DNA from 4 places in the Vibrio profundum genome. Region 2 is predicted to be linked to each of the others. Evidence: predicted binding sites of a transcription regulator. Region 2 holds the regulator's gene; each other region holds the start of a gene.
What was found. The regulator MetJ, encoded in region 2, represses methionine synthesis genes. The targets are predictions, from matches to a motif close to TTAGACNTNTANANGTCTAA.
Positions count from the first base shown of each region.

Region 1: the regulator MetJ is predicted to act here: its motif matches at 2,247-2,266, upstream of metH (methionine synthase).
Region 3: the regulator MetJ is predicted to act here: its motif matches at 2,524-2,543, upstream of metN (methionine ABC transporter ATP-binding protein MetN).
Region 4: the regulator MetJ is predicted to act here: its motif matches at 2,361-2,380, upstream of metA (homoserine O-succinyltransferase MetA).

Region 1 covers NZ_JAKJTA010000006.1:91,545-95,045, reverse strand. The annotation lists gene pmbA (metalloprotease PmbA) at 1-729, shown strand, start outside; gene L4C34_RS06375 (cation:proton antiporter) at 744-2,123, opposite strand; gene metH (methionine synthase) at 2,314-3,501, shown strand, end outside.
Region 2 covers NZ_JAKJTA010000006.1:196,714-200,214, reverse strand. The annotation lists gene L4C34_RS06930 (bifunctional aspartate kinase/homoserine dehydrogenase II) at 1-240, opposite strand, end outside; gene L4C34_RS06925 (O-succinylhomoserine (thiol)-lyase) at 253-1,416, opposite strand; gene metJ (met regulon transcriptional regulator MetJ) at 1,600-1,920, shown strand; gene L4C34_RS06915 (malic enzyme-like NAD(P)-binding protein) at 2,004-3,302, opposite strand.
Region 3 covers NZ_JAKJTA010000003.1:88,501-92,001, forward strand. The annotation lists gene metQ (methionine ABC transporter substrate-binding lipoprotein MetQ) at 1-688, opposite strand, end outside; gene L4C34_RS00515 (methionine ABC transporter permease) at 727-1,404, opposite strand; gene metN (methionine ABC transporter ATP-binding protein MetN) at 1,394-2,428, opposite strand; gene gmhB (D-glycero-beta-D-manno-heptose 1,7-bisphosphate 7-phosphatase) at 2,665-3,213, shown strand; tRNA gene L4C34_RS00530 (tRNA-Tyr) at 3,334-3,418, opposite strand.
Region 4 covers NZ_JAKJTA010000005.1:338,556-342,056, forward strand. The annotation lists gene rlmF (23S rRNA (adenine(1618)-N(6))-methyltransferase RlmF) at 1-304, shown strand, start outside; gene L4C34_RS05935 (hypothetical protein) at 364-534, shown strand; gene pilW (type IV pilus biogenesis/stability protein PilW) at 537-1,265, opposite strand; gene metA (homoserine O-succinyltransferase MetA) at 1,401-2,342, opposite strand; gene L4C34_RS05950 (ATP-binding protein) at 2,467-2,871, shown strand; gene L4C34_RS05955 (hypothetical protein) at 2,924-3,142, shown strand.

The sequences.
Region 1 (3,501 bases), 110 kb from region 2:
GTTGCTCGCCATCGTGATGATCTTTGGTCACCGGAAACGATTGGTTTACAGGCCGCAGAAAAAACAGTGAGCCGTCTTGATGCTAAATCTGTTGCGACGGGTCAATACCCTGTGATGTTTGCCGCTGATGTGGCGACAGGCTTGATGGGCCATCTAGTTATGGGGATCAGTGGTGGTAATCTATACCGGAAGTCATCTTTTTTGTTGGATCACTTAGGCAAACGAATTCTGCCTGAATGGTTCAATATCAACGAGCAGCCTCACTTACGCCGCGGCCTTGCTTCAACACCATTTGATAATGAAGGTGTGATTACGCAAGATATGCAGATTATCACGGATGGTGTGCTATCAACCTATTTATTGACCAGCTACGCTGCGCGTAAAATGGATATGACGCCCACAGGTCATGCTGGCGGTATTCACAACTGGTTCGTTCAATCAACTGGGCAAAACTTTGAGCAAATGCTGAAAGAACTTGGCACGGGCTTGTTAGTTACTGAGGTGATGGGTCAGGGCGTTAATATCGTCACCGGCGATTACTCACGTGGTGCGGCGGGTTTTTGGGTTGAGAATGGCGAACTTCAATACCCAGTTTCCGGCATAACGGTCGCGGGTAATTTGAAGGATATGCTGAGCCAAATCGTTGCGGTAGGTAGCGATATTGAAACGCGCTCTCAAATTCAAACCGGCTCAATTTTACTTGAATCGATGAAGGTGGCTGGCGAATAGCGCCATCCCAACTATCAATCAATAGTGTCAGCATCGCTGGCACTATTACTTTTGGTCTTTTCGTTTTGGGTCTCTTCGCTTGTGGTTCGTTCGTTTTTGGTACGGTCCGCCTCGGCTTCGCGATCTTCTTCTTCCTGATTGGCTTTATTGATCATCGGCGTAATCGTTGAGCCTTGAATCAAGATAGAAAACACGACCACAGCATAGGTCATCACCAAAATGACCTCTTTAACATCGATAAGTTTATCTGGAATCACCCAAATTCCGGATGGAATCGATAGCGCCATTGCCAGTGCTAGGCCTCCCCTCAATCCTCCCCAAGTTAAGATCTTCACCGACCAAGTGTTGTAACGTCGATAACGCTTGAACCCGAGATAAGATATCCACACGCTAAGATAACGCGCAGCCAGTACGAGAGGTACCGCGATGGCCATCAATACCCAATCCTCTTGATGAAATTCAAACAGCAACATAGACATGCCAATAAGCAGGAACAGCACGCCGTTGAGAAACTCATCGACCAATTCCCAAAAATGATCCAATTGTTGTTCACTTTGTTTGGAGAAACCGATAAAACGCGTCCAATTTCCTAGCATTATCCCCGAAACGACCATCGCAAGTGGCCCTGATACATGCAATATATCGGCAAACGCATACCCTGCGGTCGGGACGCCAATCGTGAAGAGTAGTTCCATCGACGGGTCATCGGTGGAGGAAATCAAGTAGTGGAACACCATACCAAGCAGTAGGCCATAGGCAATGCCCCCGACGGCTTCTTGCAGAAATAAACCGCTCACGCTTAGAACTGTCGGTGGTTCGTTACCAAAAGCAACGGTAAACAGTGTGACAAATAATACTAGTCCAAAGCCATCGTTGAACAAAGATTCCCCCTCAATTTGGGTAGAAATACGTTCGGGTGCACGAAGTTTTTTCACAATGGCTAATACGGCAATAGGATCGGTTGGCGAGATGAGTGCGCCGAATAATAAGCAATAAATCAGATCAAACTGGATCCCTACAGCTTGGCATAGGCCATATAAACAAAAGCCAATAAAAAAGGTTGAAAAGAGCGTCGCCCCGAGAGCCAAAATCGTAATCTCCCACTGTTGGGCTTTTAGGTGGGGCAGCTTAATACCCAGCCCGCCTGCAAAGAGCAAGAACCCCAAAATTCCATTGAGTAAGAAGGCTTCAAAGTTGATTCGAGAGACCGTTTCGGTGGCAATTTGTGTTAAATGGAACCAATCATTTTGTCCTGCTATGACAATGAGTAGCGATAGCAGCATGGAACCTGCAGTGATGGCTATCGTGGTTTGCATTTGGCCAATTTTACTGTTGATAAAAGCAATTAACATGGCAGCAGCGGAGAGAAAGCAAAGGGTATAATACACCGACATGGGCAGGCTCTAATCAGTAGAAAGGGTATTCAAATTCTTGTCGTAGGTGGCAGAAATAGCAAATGCGTTTGTTCTGATAGTGGGTAAATGAATCAGCCCTGAGTATGCTTGTTCTCAATATTTTTAGACGTCTAGATTTCTATTGTTACTGTGATAGGATGAGATCAGCACAGATGGATGAGGTGATATTGTGGGAACAAGAAGTAGACAACTCGAAGCTCAGTTACAACAACGTATTATGCTGCTAGATGGCGGCATGGGCACTATGATTCAGGACTACAAGTTAGATGAACAAGGATATAGAGGAACGAGGTTTGCTGATTGGCATTGTGATTTAAAAGGTAACAATGATTTATTGGTGCTGACTCAGCCCGAGATAATTAAAGCTATTCACGCTGAGTATTTACAGTCAGGCGCCGATATTCTCGAAACCAATACCTTCAATTCCACAACAATCGCAATGGCTGACTATGAAATGGAAAGCCTGAGTTGCGAAATCAACCTTGTGGCCGCGCAGCTTGCCCGCCAAGTTGCGGATGAATGGAGTGAAAAAACACCAGACAGACCTCGCTACGTCGCGGGTGTGTTAGGACCAACTAACCGTACCTGTTCTATTTCCCCCGATGTTAACGACCCGGGTTTTCGCAATGTCAGTTTCGACCAGTTGGTGCAAGCTTACTCAGAATCTACCCACGCCCTCATTAAAGGTGGCGTTGATCTCATTTTGATTGAAACTATTTTTGACACCTTAAATGCCAAGGCATGTGCGTTTGCTGTCGATACGGTGTTCGAGGAATTAGGATTTAGCTTACCGGTAATGATCTCGGGTACGATCACCGATGCTTCGGGGCGTACGCTATCAGGGCAGACTACAGAGGCATTTTATAATGCGCTGCGCCACGTGAACCCAATCTCGTTTGGCTTAAACTGCGCGCTTGGCCCCAGTGAGCTGAGGCCATATATTGAAGAATTGTCACGTTTGGCTGAATGCCATGTCTCAGCTCACCCTAATGCAGGGTTGCCGAATGCGTTTGGCGAATATGACTTGTCGCCGCAAGACATGGCGACCCATGTGAAAGAGTGGGCTGAAAGTGGTTTTTTAAATATTATTGGTGGGTGCTGCGGCACCACACCTGACCATATTCGCGCTATGGCCCAAGCGGTGAAAAATATCGCCCCGAGAACCGTACCCGAAATCCCTGTTGCCTGTCGTTTATCTGGACTTGAACCGGTCACCATCGAAAAAGAAACGTTATTCGTTAATGTCGGTGAGCGCACCAACGTCACTGGTTCGGCGCGCTTTAAACGTTTGATCAAAGAAGAAAGCTACGATGAAGCGTTAGATGTTGCTCGTCAACAAGTAGAAAATGGCGCGCAG
Region 2 (3,501 bases):
TTGCAGCAGTTCACGCTGGAAATATTTCAGTGCTTGTAAGGTCTCGTGGGCAACACGACCATCTTTTTCCAATGCTTGCACGAATTCGATCAGCTGGTTGGTTGTCTTACCCGCCGCGGAGACAACGACGAGATCGCTATCATTAGAGTATTGTTCCAGAATGCGTACAACGCGCAGATAGCACTCGGCGTCAGCAAGGCTGCTGCCACCAAATTTATGTAATTGACGAGAGATTGCCATTTTGGTGGATTCCTAAAGTGTGGTTACGCGGTGAAATGCTTGCTGCAAATCGTTAATGAGATCGCCTGCGTCCTCGAGTCCGACGGATAAGCGCAGTAGTTGCTGCGTGACGCCAGCTTCAGCGAGCGCTTCTTCTCCCATCGCTCTATGCGTCATGGACGCCGGGTGGCAGATCAAACTCTCTACGCCGCCGAGTGATTCGGCTAGTGAAAAGAGCTGGAGCGCACCAACAAACTGTTTAAGCTTTTGTTGCGATCCCGCAAATTCGAAGCTCAACATCGAGCCAAAGCCCGTTTGTTGTTTCAGAGCAATATCATGGCCGGGGTGAGTCGGTAGGCTAGGGTGATAAATGGTACTCACTAATGGTTGCTGTTGCAGGTAGGCTAAGATTTTTTTGGCACTTTCTTCGTGAAGCTTCATGCGTGCGCCAAGGGTGCGAATGCCGCGCAGTGTCATGTAACTATCAAAGGGGGTACCAGTGGCACCAATGCAATTACCCCACCATGCAAGCTGTTCAGCGTGTTCAGCTTGTTTGCTTATTACGACCCCCCCAATCACATCGGAGTGACCATTGATAAATTTGGTCGTGGAATGAATCACAAAATCTGCACCAAGCGTGAGCGGCTGCTGATAAACCGGAGTCAAAAAGGTATTATCGACAGCGACAAGCGTCCCAACGGATTTAGCTAATTGGCATACTTGTTCAATATCCACCACACGCACTAAAGGATTGGAGGGAGTTTCAATGAGCAGCAGCTTCGGCTGCCTTGCGATTGCTTGCTGCAAGGCTTCTGAGTCGGACTGGTCAATAAACAGTACCTCGAAGTCACCTTTTTGCGATCGAGAGTTAAGCAGTCGATAGGTGCCCCCATAACAGTCATGCGGGGCGACAACCAGATCGCCAGCCGCCAAGAAAGATGATAGCCATAGGTTTATCGCCGAAGTGCCGCAGTTGGTCACGACCGCCCCTTGACCGACTTCCAGTTCGTATAGAGCTTGTTCCAATAGCCCACGATTTGGGTTACCTGAGCGAGTGTAATCGTATTGCGGCACGTCACCAAACTCGGGGAAACTAAAGTTGGTCGAAAGGTAAATCGGCGGAACAACGGCGTGATGTTGGGTGTCAGATTCGATGCCAGTTCGAACGGCGATAGTGGCCGGTTTTCTGCTGCTCATAATTAGTTTCCTTCCTGCTCATGAATCGGTGGGCTGTGGCTTGCTCAAGCTGATTGAGATACTTTACTGCTCAAAATTGTAGACGTCAACAAGTCTAGATGGCTAAATGTCTTTGCTTATAGCCTTAAATCCCGCTAAAATTCAGCACTAGATTGACGTTAAAACTAATTTTGAAGGTGCGCAATGGCAGACTGGAACGGCGAATACATTAGCCCATATGCTGAACATGGAAAGAAAAGTGAGCAGGTAAAGAAAATCACGGTATCTATCCCTTTGAAAGTATTGAAGGTGTTAACAGATGAGCGTACTCGTCGCCAAATAAATAATCTGCGCCATGCCACTAATAGTGAGCTTTTATGCGAAGCTTTTCTGCATGCGTACACCGGTCAACCACTGCCGACTGATGAAGATATGCGTAAAGATCGTCCAGATGATATTCCCGCGGAAGCAAAAGCATTGATGACAGAAATGGGTATTGAGTTTGAATCTTACGATAGCGAGTAAGGTTTGAGCTTAAAAATATAAAAAAAACGCTGAGATGAACTCAGCGTTTTTTTTCGTATTCGATAAGAGTCGGCTCTTAGTCGTTACTTCTTTTCTTGCAGCTCTTGCATATAGTTGCTTGGCAATTCAATGCGCGCAACGCCAGAGGCTACTGCTGCTTCCGCCACGGCTTTTGCTACGCGGGGAAGAAGGCGAGAGTCCATTGGTTTTGGAATAATATAATCTTTACCGAACTCTAGTTTGTCTGCGCCTGCAGCTTTGAGTACTTCTGCTGGTACTGGTTCCTTGGCTAGATGACGGATAGCGTCAACAGCAGCCAATTTCATGTCATCATTGATTTCGCTTGCACGAACATCCAGTGCACCGCGGAAAATAAACGGGAAGCACAATACGTTGTTCACTTGGTTCGGGTAATCACTGCGGCCAGTACCCATGATCAAATCTTGGCGTACTTGATGAGCCAGTTCAGGCTTGATTTCCGGATCTGGGTTCGAACAAGCGAAGACTACAGGCTTGTCGGCCATCAGCTTAAGTGCGTCTTGTGATAGCAAGTTAGGGCCTGATACACCAAGGAATAAGTCCGCGCCGTCAATCACGTCTTCTAAAGTGCGTTTGTCGGTGTTGTTGGCGAACAGCTGCTTGTATTCGTTTAGGTCATCACGGCGAGTGTGAATCACGCCTTTGCGATCTAACATGTAGATTTTTTCACGCATCGCGCCACACTTGATCAGTAGCTCCATACAAGCCACAGCCGCCGCGCCCGCGCCAAGACAAACAATGGTGGCTTCTTCTAGCTTCTTACCTTGCAGCTCGATTGCGTTAAGCATTCCCGCCGCCGTCACGATAGCGGTGCCGTGTTGGTCATCGTGGAAAACGGGCACATCACAGCGCTCAATCAGGCGACGTTCAATTTCGAAACAATCTGGTGCTTTGATGTCTTCTAAGTTGATGCCACCAAAGGTATCGGAAATGTTGGCGACCGTATCGACAAACTCATCGATGGTGCGGTGTTTTACTTCGATATCGATAGAATCTAGGTTAGCGAAGCGCTTAAAGAGTAGCGACTTGCCTTCCATGACTGGTTTGGAAGCCAGTGGACCTAAATTGCCTAGGCCTAAGATAGCGGTACCATTGGAAATGACGGCAACCATATTGCCTTTCGCGGTATATTTGTAAACATTATCGGCATTTTGCGCGATCTCACGAACAGGTTCGGCCACACCTGGGCTGTAGGCTAGCGACAAATCTTCCGCAGAGTCAGCAGGTTTGGTTAAGGCAACCGAAATTTTGCCAGGGGTCGGCTTGGCATGGTATTCAAGTGCTTGCTGACGTAGGGTCTCTTCGGCAGAGACAGAAGGTTGCTCTAGGCTTTTTTCCGACATAACTAATATTACTCGTACATTTTCAATGGAAGGCTATTCTCGCGCACGCAGACGCTTAGTAGTAATGAGTGTATACACGATGGCGTCAAAAGGAGAACTCTCCGCGGTATTAAACCGATAACGGTGAGCCATTCTTTATTGGGTTTGATGCGTGGACACGCAGAGAAAGCGGGGATAACTTTTTATAGGGACCAATAAG
Region 3 (3,501 bases), on a different contig from region 2:
CCACAATCAGGTTCACATACGGTGAATCTTTATCTTCGACAAAGATACCATCCTTTTGTGGAGTTAGGTTGATTGAGCTAGCGAATGTGGTGTTGATTACGGCAATCGCGACGTCGTCTAGTGATCGAGGTAGCTGAGCAGCATCCAGTTCAATGATATCTAAATGCTTCGGATTTTCGACAATGTCGCGCACAGTCGCTTGTAAGCCTGAGCCTTCACGTAACTTAATCAAGCCTTGTTGCTGAAGAAGCAATAGTGAGCGACCTAAGTTAGTAGGATCGTTAGGAATCGCGATTTTTGCTCCGTCTTTTAACTCTTTAACAGATTTAAGTGTTTTTGAGTATCCAGCAATAGGGTAAACCAACGTTTTTCCCGCGATCGCCAGTTTGTAGCCACGAGTGTCAATTTGCTGATCTAAATAAGGTTTATGCTGAAAAGCATTAGCATCGATTGAGCCGTCTGCCAGCGCAGCGTTAGGCGTCACATAGTCCGTGAAGGTGACTAACTTAACGTCTAAACCATATTTTTCTTTTGCTACTTTTGCTGCGGCTTCAGCAACTTGTGCTTCAGATCCAGCCATGACGCCTACTTTAAGCTGTTGGCTGTCTGACTTATCGCCACAGCCTGCGAGAGCAAGAGCAGAGGCTGCGGTAGCAACCGCTAGTAAACGTTTCAGGTTAAGTTTCATTACTGTCTCCTTGTGTAACCTAATTAGAATTTGTTGGATTATTTGTGGTCGACTTGGCGCACGATAGCGTCACCGAATGACTGCACCAATTGCACTATGATAATGAGTAGGACTACTGTGGCTGCCATGACGCCAATGTCGTAGCGATAGAAGCCGTAGCGGATAGCCACATCACCTAGACCGCCGCCGCCGACTGTGCCCGCCATCGCCGAGTAGCTGACTAAAGTTACGAGCGTGATGGTGACAGAGTTAATAATGGTCGGCAGTGCTTCAGGAAGAAGCACTTTACGAATAATCTGCATTGGGGTCGCGCCCATAGACTGCGCCGCTTCAATAAGACCCGTTGGCACTTCAATCAAGGCACCTTCGACTAATCTCGCCACAAATGGAATGGCGCCGATGCTAAGAGGAACAATAGCGGCAGTGGTACCGATAAAGGTGCCGACAAAAAACTTAGTGACAGGGATAATGGCTACCATCAAGACGATAAAGGGTACTGAGCGGCCAATATTGACTACCGCGCCTAATATTCTATTGAGCGCAACGTTTTGCCACAGACCGCCTTTTTTGGTGGTATGCAAAACGACACCTAAAGGAATGCCAACGGCAAAGCCAACGATGCCCGCGACGCTGACCATGTATAAAGTTTGCAGAGTCGCATCGAAAATTAAGCTGCTGTTCAGGCTGAGCCAGTCAACGACAGAATTAAAGAACATAACCCAGTACCTCTACTTTTACATGGTGATTGCGAAGAAATTGAATCGCTGCTTGGTCGTCGGCTTCGCTACCAAACATTTCGGCTAACATCATGCCGAATTTAACGCCGCCAGCGTAGTCGATATCTGAGCTTAATACACTGATATCAATATTAAACTGACGGGCAATTTGCGAAATGAGTGGCGCTTTAACCGTCGCTCCTGTGAACTCTAGTCGCACTAACGGGTAGCTACCTTCAATGCGGTTTGCTTGCAAACGCTGTTGAAAATCTTCAGGGATAGTGAGATCCAAAGTTGAGCGAATGAACTGATGAGCCAATTCCGTTTTTGGATGGGCGAATATGTCGCCCACGCTGCCTTTTTCTACTAACTGACCATCCCCAATGATCGCCACTTGATGGCAAATACTCTTTACTACGTCCATCTCATGAGTGATGAGTAGGATCGTGAGGTTCAGCTTACGGTTAATTTCTTTAAGCAAATCTAAAATCGATTGAGTAGTTGCTGGGTCGAGGGCACTAGTGGCTTCGTCGCACAGCAATACTTTTGGATCTGATGCCAGTGCGCGTGCAATCGCAACGCGCTGCTTTTGCCCACCACTTAGGTTGGCTGGGTAGCTGTCGCGCTTGTCGGTTAAGCCAACAAGTTCGAGTAGCTGTGTCACCTTATTTTCGATGCTGGCTTTGTCTTTATTCGCGAGCTCTAGTGGTAAGGCGATGTTACCAAACACCGTACGCGAAGAGAGCAAGTTGAAGTGCTGAAAAATCATGCCTATGTTGCGGCGTGCTTGTCCAAGTTCAGCTGAGCTGAGGGTTGTTAAGTCAACCCCGTCGACAATCACCGAGCCCGATGTAGGTTGCTCAAGCATATTGACGCAACGGATCAGTGTGCTTTTTCCAGCACCAGAAGAGCCAATTACGCCAAAAATCGCACCTTGCTCAATCGTCAAATTGATGTCTTTCAGTGCGGGAATTGGGCTTCCGTTTTGATAGAAGACTTTATTTACCTGTTTGATCTCAATCATTTTTTAACCTACATCAGATGAGAATATTTGGTTGTAAACAACACATTAACTAGCCAAAGATGCTATGAGTTTCGTTTAAATAAGTCAATAGATATTTTTACGTCTAGACGTCTAGATGACCTTTTAAGGAGATATAGAGGCGGTGTTTGAGAGTTGGTTACGCGGGAAATTAGGGTGATGTCACTTATAAAGCATGCAATAATTGTTCTATTGGAAAGTGAATTGAGAATTAAATTTTGGCCAAACCTGCAGTGTTTTTAGATCGTGATGGAGTGATCAATGTCGATCACGGTTATGTTCATGATGAGCATGATTTTGAATTTGTTGACGGCGTTTTTGAAGCGACTAAGCGATTGAAAGACATGGGATACCAGTTGGTTCTCGTGACGAACCAATCGGGTATCGCGCGAGGCCTGTTTAGCGAAGACCGTTTTCTATCGCTGACCCAATGGATGGATTGGAATTTTGTCGACCATGGTGTTGAGTTTGATGGCGTATACTATTGTCCGCATCACCCAGAGCACGGTGTGGGTAAATACAAACAAGATTGTGACTGCCGCAAGCCGAAGCCGGGTATGTTTTTATCTGCTAAAGAGCATCTTGAGATTGATATGGCTAAATCAGTGATGGTCGGCGATAAAGCGGAAGATCTGATGGCTGCTGATGCTGCTGGCGTTGGCACGAAAATATTGGTGCGTACCGGGAAATCGGTGACTGAGCGAGGCGAATCTATCGCAGATGTCGTGCTAGATAGTATTAAGCAAGTACCTGATTATTTGTCATAAGTGATCTTCTCTGGTTTCAAGTAGGTGGCTGTGTGTCACTTACTTAAAATTAAATGCACTTTTTGATATGTTTTTGCTTCAGATGCAAAAAAGCCAGCTTTTCAGCTGGCTTTTTATATATGGTGGAGGGGGACGGATTCGAACCATCGAAGGCGGAGCCGGCAGATTTACAGTCTGCTCCCTTTGGCCACTCGGGAACCCCTCCAGGGGTGTTCTCACTTCTTTTAAGAAGTGAACTTAACTAAGGTTTTCCCAACGCTTTAGCTAAGTAATTTCCAGTTAAGGAAA
Region 4 (3,501 bases), on a different contig from region 2:
GCCATCTGGATCTGCACCGCTGAATTTTGGCGGACAGAAAGCCGAGTTATGGTGCCCCGGCGGAGAAGAAACATTTATTAAGAATATGGCTCGCGAAAGCCTTGAGTTTTCGCAGCAAGTACTGTGGTTTTCAACTTTGGTCTCCAAAAAAGACAACGTAAAATGGTTGTGTAAGCAGCTAGAAAAATTATCTGCGCAAGAAGTTCAGGTTGTGAATATGGCACAAGGCAATAAAAAGAGCCGCTTTGTGGCTTGGACTTTTCACGATAAAAACCAGCGTAAGCAGTGGTGGCAGAAAGGCTAGGTTGATATCTAACGGTATCGACAGTGAATTCGAGGTGACGTGTGTGAGCAGGGTATTAGATGCAAATTGAAATTTATATGCCTTGTGAGCCTCAATGGTTCTGTGAAATTTTACTAGTGTGTTTTTCAATCGCAGCGATAGTTGGCATTGCTATGCTCATTCGTATTGTGTATTTGGAACATAAAAAGCTGAACTATAAGAACAAAGGTCGTAATAAAAGAGGCGATTAATTTTAGCTACGCTCGTCGTGCATCGTCACAAGTAACTTGGTGTACTTTTCTACCAGTATCGGGTGCGCTAGGGCTCGCTCAACTTCAATGAGCAGTTGCAGTGTCGGCCGCTTAAATCCGTAATTTTGATGATAAGTAACAAGTAAACTTTCGGCTTGTAAGGTTTCGTTTTGCTCGAAATCAAGCCGAGCGAGATTCACCAAAGAAGTAAGCCGGCTGGGGTCGTGAATTAAAGCCTGAGAGAAATCTATTTTGGCGCTGCTTTTATCACCAGCTTTCAGTGCGCACAAAGCAGCGTTCTCATAGCCTGCAGCGATGAGTAAAAAACCGGGTTGTTTTATGGCCGACTTTAAGTATTGATTGGCGAGAACATACTGATCTTGCTTGCACAAAAAGGTGCCATAGTTGTTGAGAACGTGGCCATTATTGGGCTTCTGGGCTAATGCTGTTCGATAAGTACTATCGGCTTGGTTTAAATTTCCAACCAATTCGAAATAATGCGCTCGCGCAAGCTGGACATAGAGTGAAGTAGGATCGTATTCATTCGCTTTCCATAAATTTTCTCGAGCTTTAAGGAATTGACCTTTTTTTAGGTACGCTAACCCTAGTTTTACTCTTGATTCCGCCAACGCTTTACTTGAAGTTGGGGGAGAGTGATTTTGTGCAGGGAGAGGCCGCTGACTACAGGCTGACAAAAGAAATATGACAGCGTAGGTAAACAATTTTTGCATGATGCTCTCCAAATGGTGGCAGAGCATCAATAGTAAATAGTTGCTGTAGGATTAGACACCATCGGTAGCATTATCTCGATTGGTGAGGCGTTTTTTTGCTCGCCTTAATACTTTCACTTTTCTTAAAAGGTGATCTTATTCTTGATTGGTAAATGCGGACTCACGAAAATGCGCCAAATCGTAAGGTGTTTGTTGATAAACGCAGTAATTTAGCCAGTTTGAAAATAGTAAATGCCCGTGGCTCCGCCAACTGGCCTTCGGTGCACTGTTGGGGTCATTGTTTGGGTAGTAATTTATCGGAATAACAGGATCCAACCCTTCTGCAAGGTCGCGAGTATATTCTTGATGCAAGGTCAGGGCGTTATATTCAGGGTGGCCAGTCACAAATACATTTCTTTTATCTTTGGTTGATGCGAGATAAACACCGGCCACATCCGACGTTGCTAAAATATCTAGGTCAGTATTGCTGCTAATAAAACTTGGTGCAAAGTCTGCGTAGCGCGAATGCGGCGCTAGAAAGGTATCGTCGAAACCTCGGAGTATCGGGTGGAACGGTTGGTGTATTTCGTGTTGGTATACGCCGGATAGTTTATTGTCCCTAGTTTTTTTAGGTAGGTCGTATAATAATTTCAGTGCGGCTTGTGCTGCCCAACAAACATACAAGGTAGAAGTGACGTGGTCACGGGCCCAAGTCATGACTGCTTGAAGGTGTTCCCAGTAAATAACATCTTCAAATTGCACTAAGCCAAGTGGGGCACCCGTAATGATCAATCCATCGTAGTTTTTAGTCCTTACTGCGTCGAATTGTCGATAAAAGTTATCTAAATGTTCAGAAGGGGTGTTTTTGCTGTCTCTGTTATCGATTCGAAGAAGTTCAACGTCCACTTGTAAAGGGCTGTTGGATAGTAGACGAAGAAACTGAGTTTCAGTTTCTATTTTTAGTGGCATTAGATTTAGAATTAGTACCTTGAGAGGTCGAATTTCTTGGCTAGAGGCTCGTGATTCAGACATCACAAAGATGTTTTCTTGTCTTAGTATGTCTGAGGCAGGTAACAGGTCAGGAATTTTGATCGGCACAGCGGGCTCCCTATGCTTGTGGACGTCTATACTTCTAAACTTAACCGAATAACAATAAAAAGTCGATAGTCAAACACGCTGATTTTTCTTAACATTGTCTATTCACTTAACTATAGCGGGTTCTATGACGTTAACATTAACCTTGGTTCGAGGTTTACCGGGATCGGGAAAAACCACCCTTGCCAAAACGTACAGCGCCGATCACTTTGAAGCAGATATGTATTTTGTGAATGATGATGGCGAATATCAGTTCGATGCGACTCGACTTAAACAAGCGCACTCGTGGTGCCAACATTCTGCTAAGCAATCGTTACAACAAGGTAGAAGTGTCGTCGTATCCAATACCTTTGTTCGGTTGTGGGAAATGAAACCTTACTTGAAAATGGCTCAACGGTATAACGCAGAGATAGAAGTGATCGAATGCCAAGGCCGTTATGCGAATACTCATGGAGTTTCGCAGGCAACAGTCAATGCAATGAAGAAACGTTGGCAGATATTATCTGAAGCCACGTATAAGGGCGCCAATTAGCTTTGCATTAAGTCAGATCACGAAAACGGCCTTTTTGACCCAAGGCATTAGCGTGTATTTAGATATATACCCTATCGTTCGAATCAAGTGGTCGCTTGTGAAGAAAAATTTCCCCAATCAAACCCAACGCTTCTCGGTTAATAACACGGTGTTATTCAGTGCTATTGTGGATGTGATGTTTTCTTCCAAAGATCAGGCTCTGATCGGCCAATTCAAGCAAGGCTTAAAAGAAATTCGCTACAACGGAAGGTATGAAGAAATACTGAGCTAATATGCCCTAGAATAAGGCGCGCGAACGTTTATAATTAACAATGTACTCAATTGTGAGCTTTGCTAATTCACCATTTTGATAATTGATAAAGTGGGAATACCGAGCGAAAGAAAGTGAGAGGACTTATGTGATCTTACCTACCTAAAAGTAAACGAAATCGGTCGATTAGGATTTAGGTATCCCTGAAATTGTGACCACAATCTACCCGTGAGATATCTTGATGCTGCTTATGTGTTTTTTTGAGCGTTGACTTATCACGACAGATTACCAACCCACTTTTCATATCTAAAATCAACGCGGAATAAAAAATTACGCTAGAATTTGGGTAAAGAAATGCCGAATGAAACTCTACTTGGTTT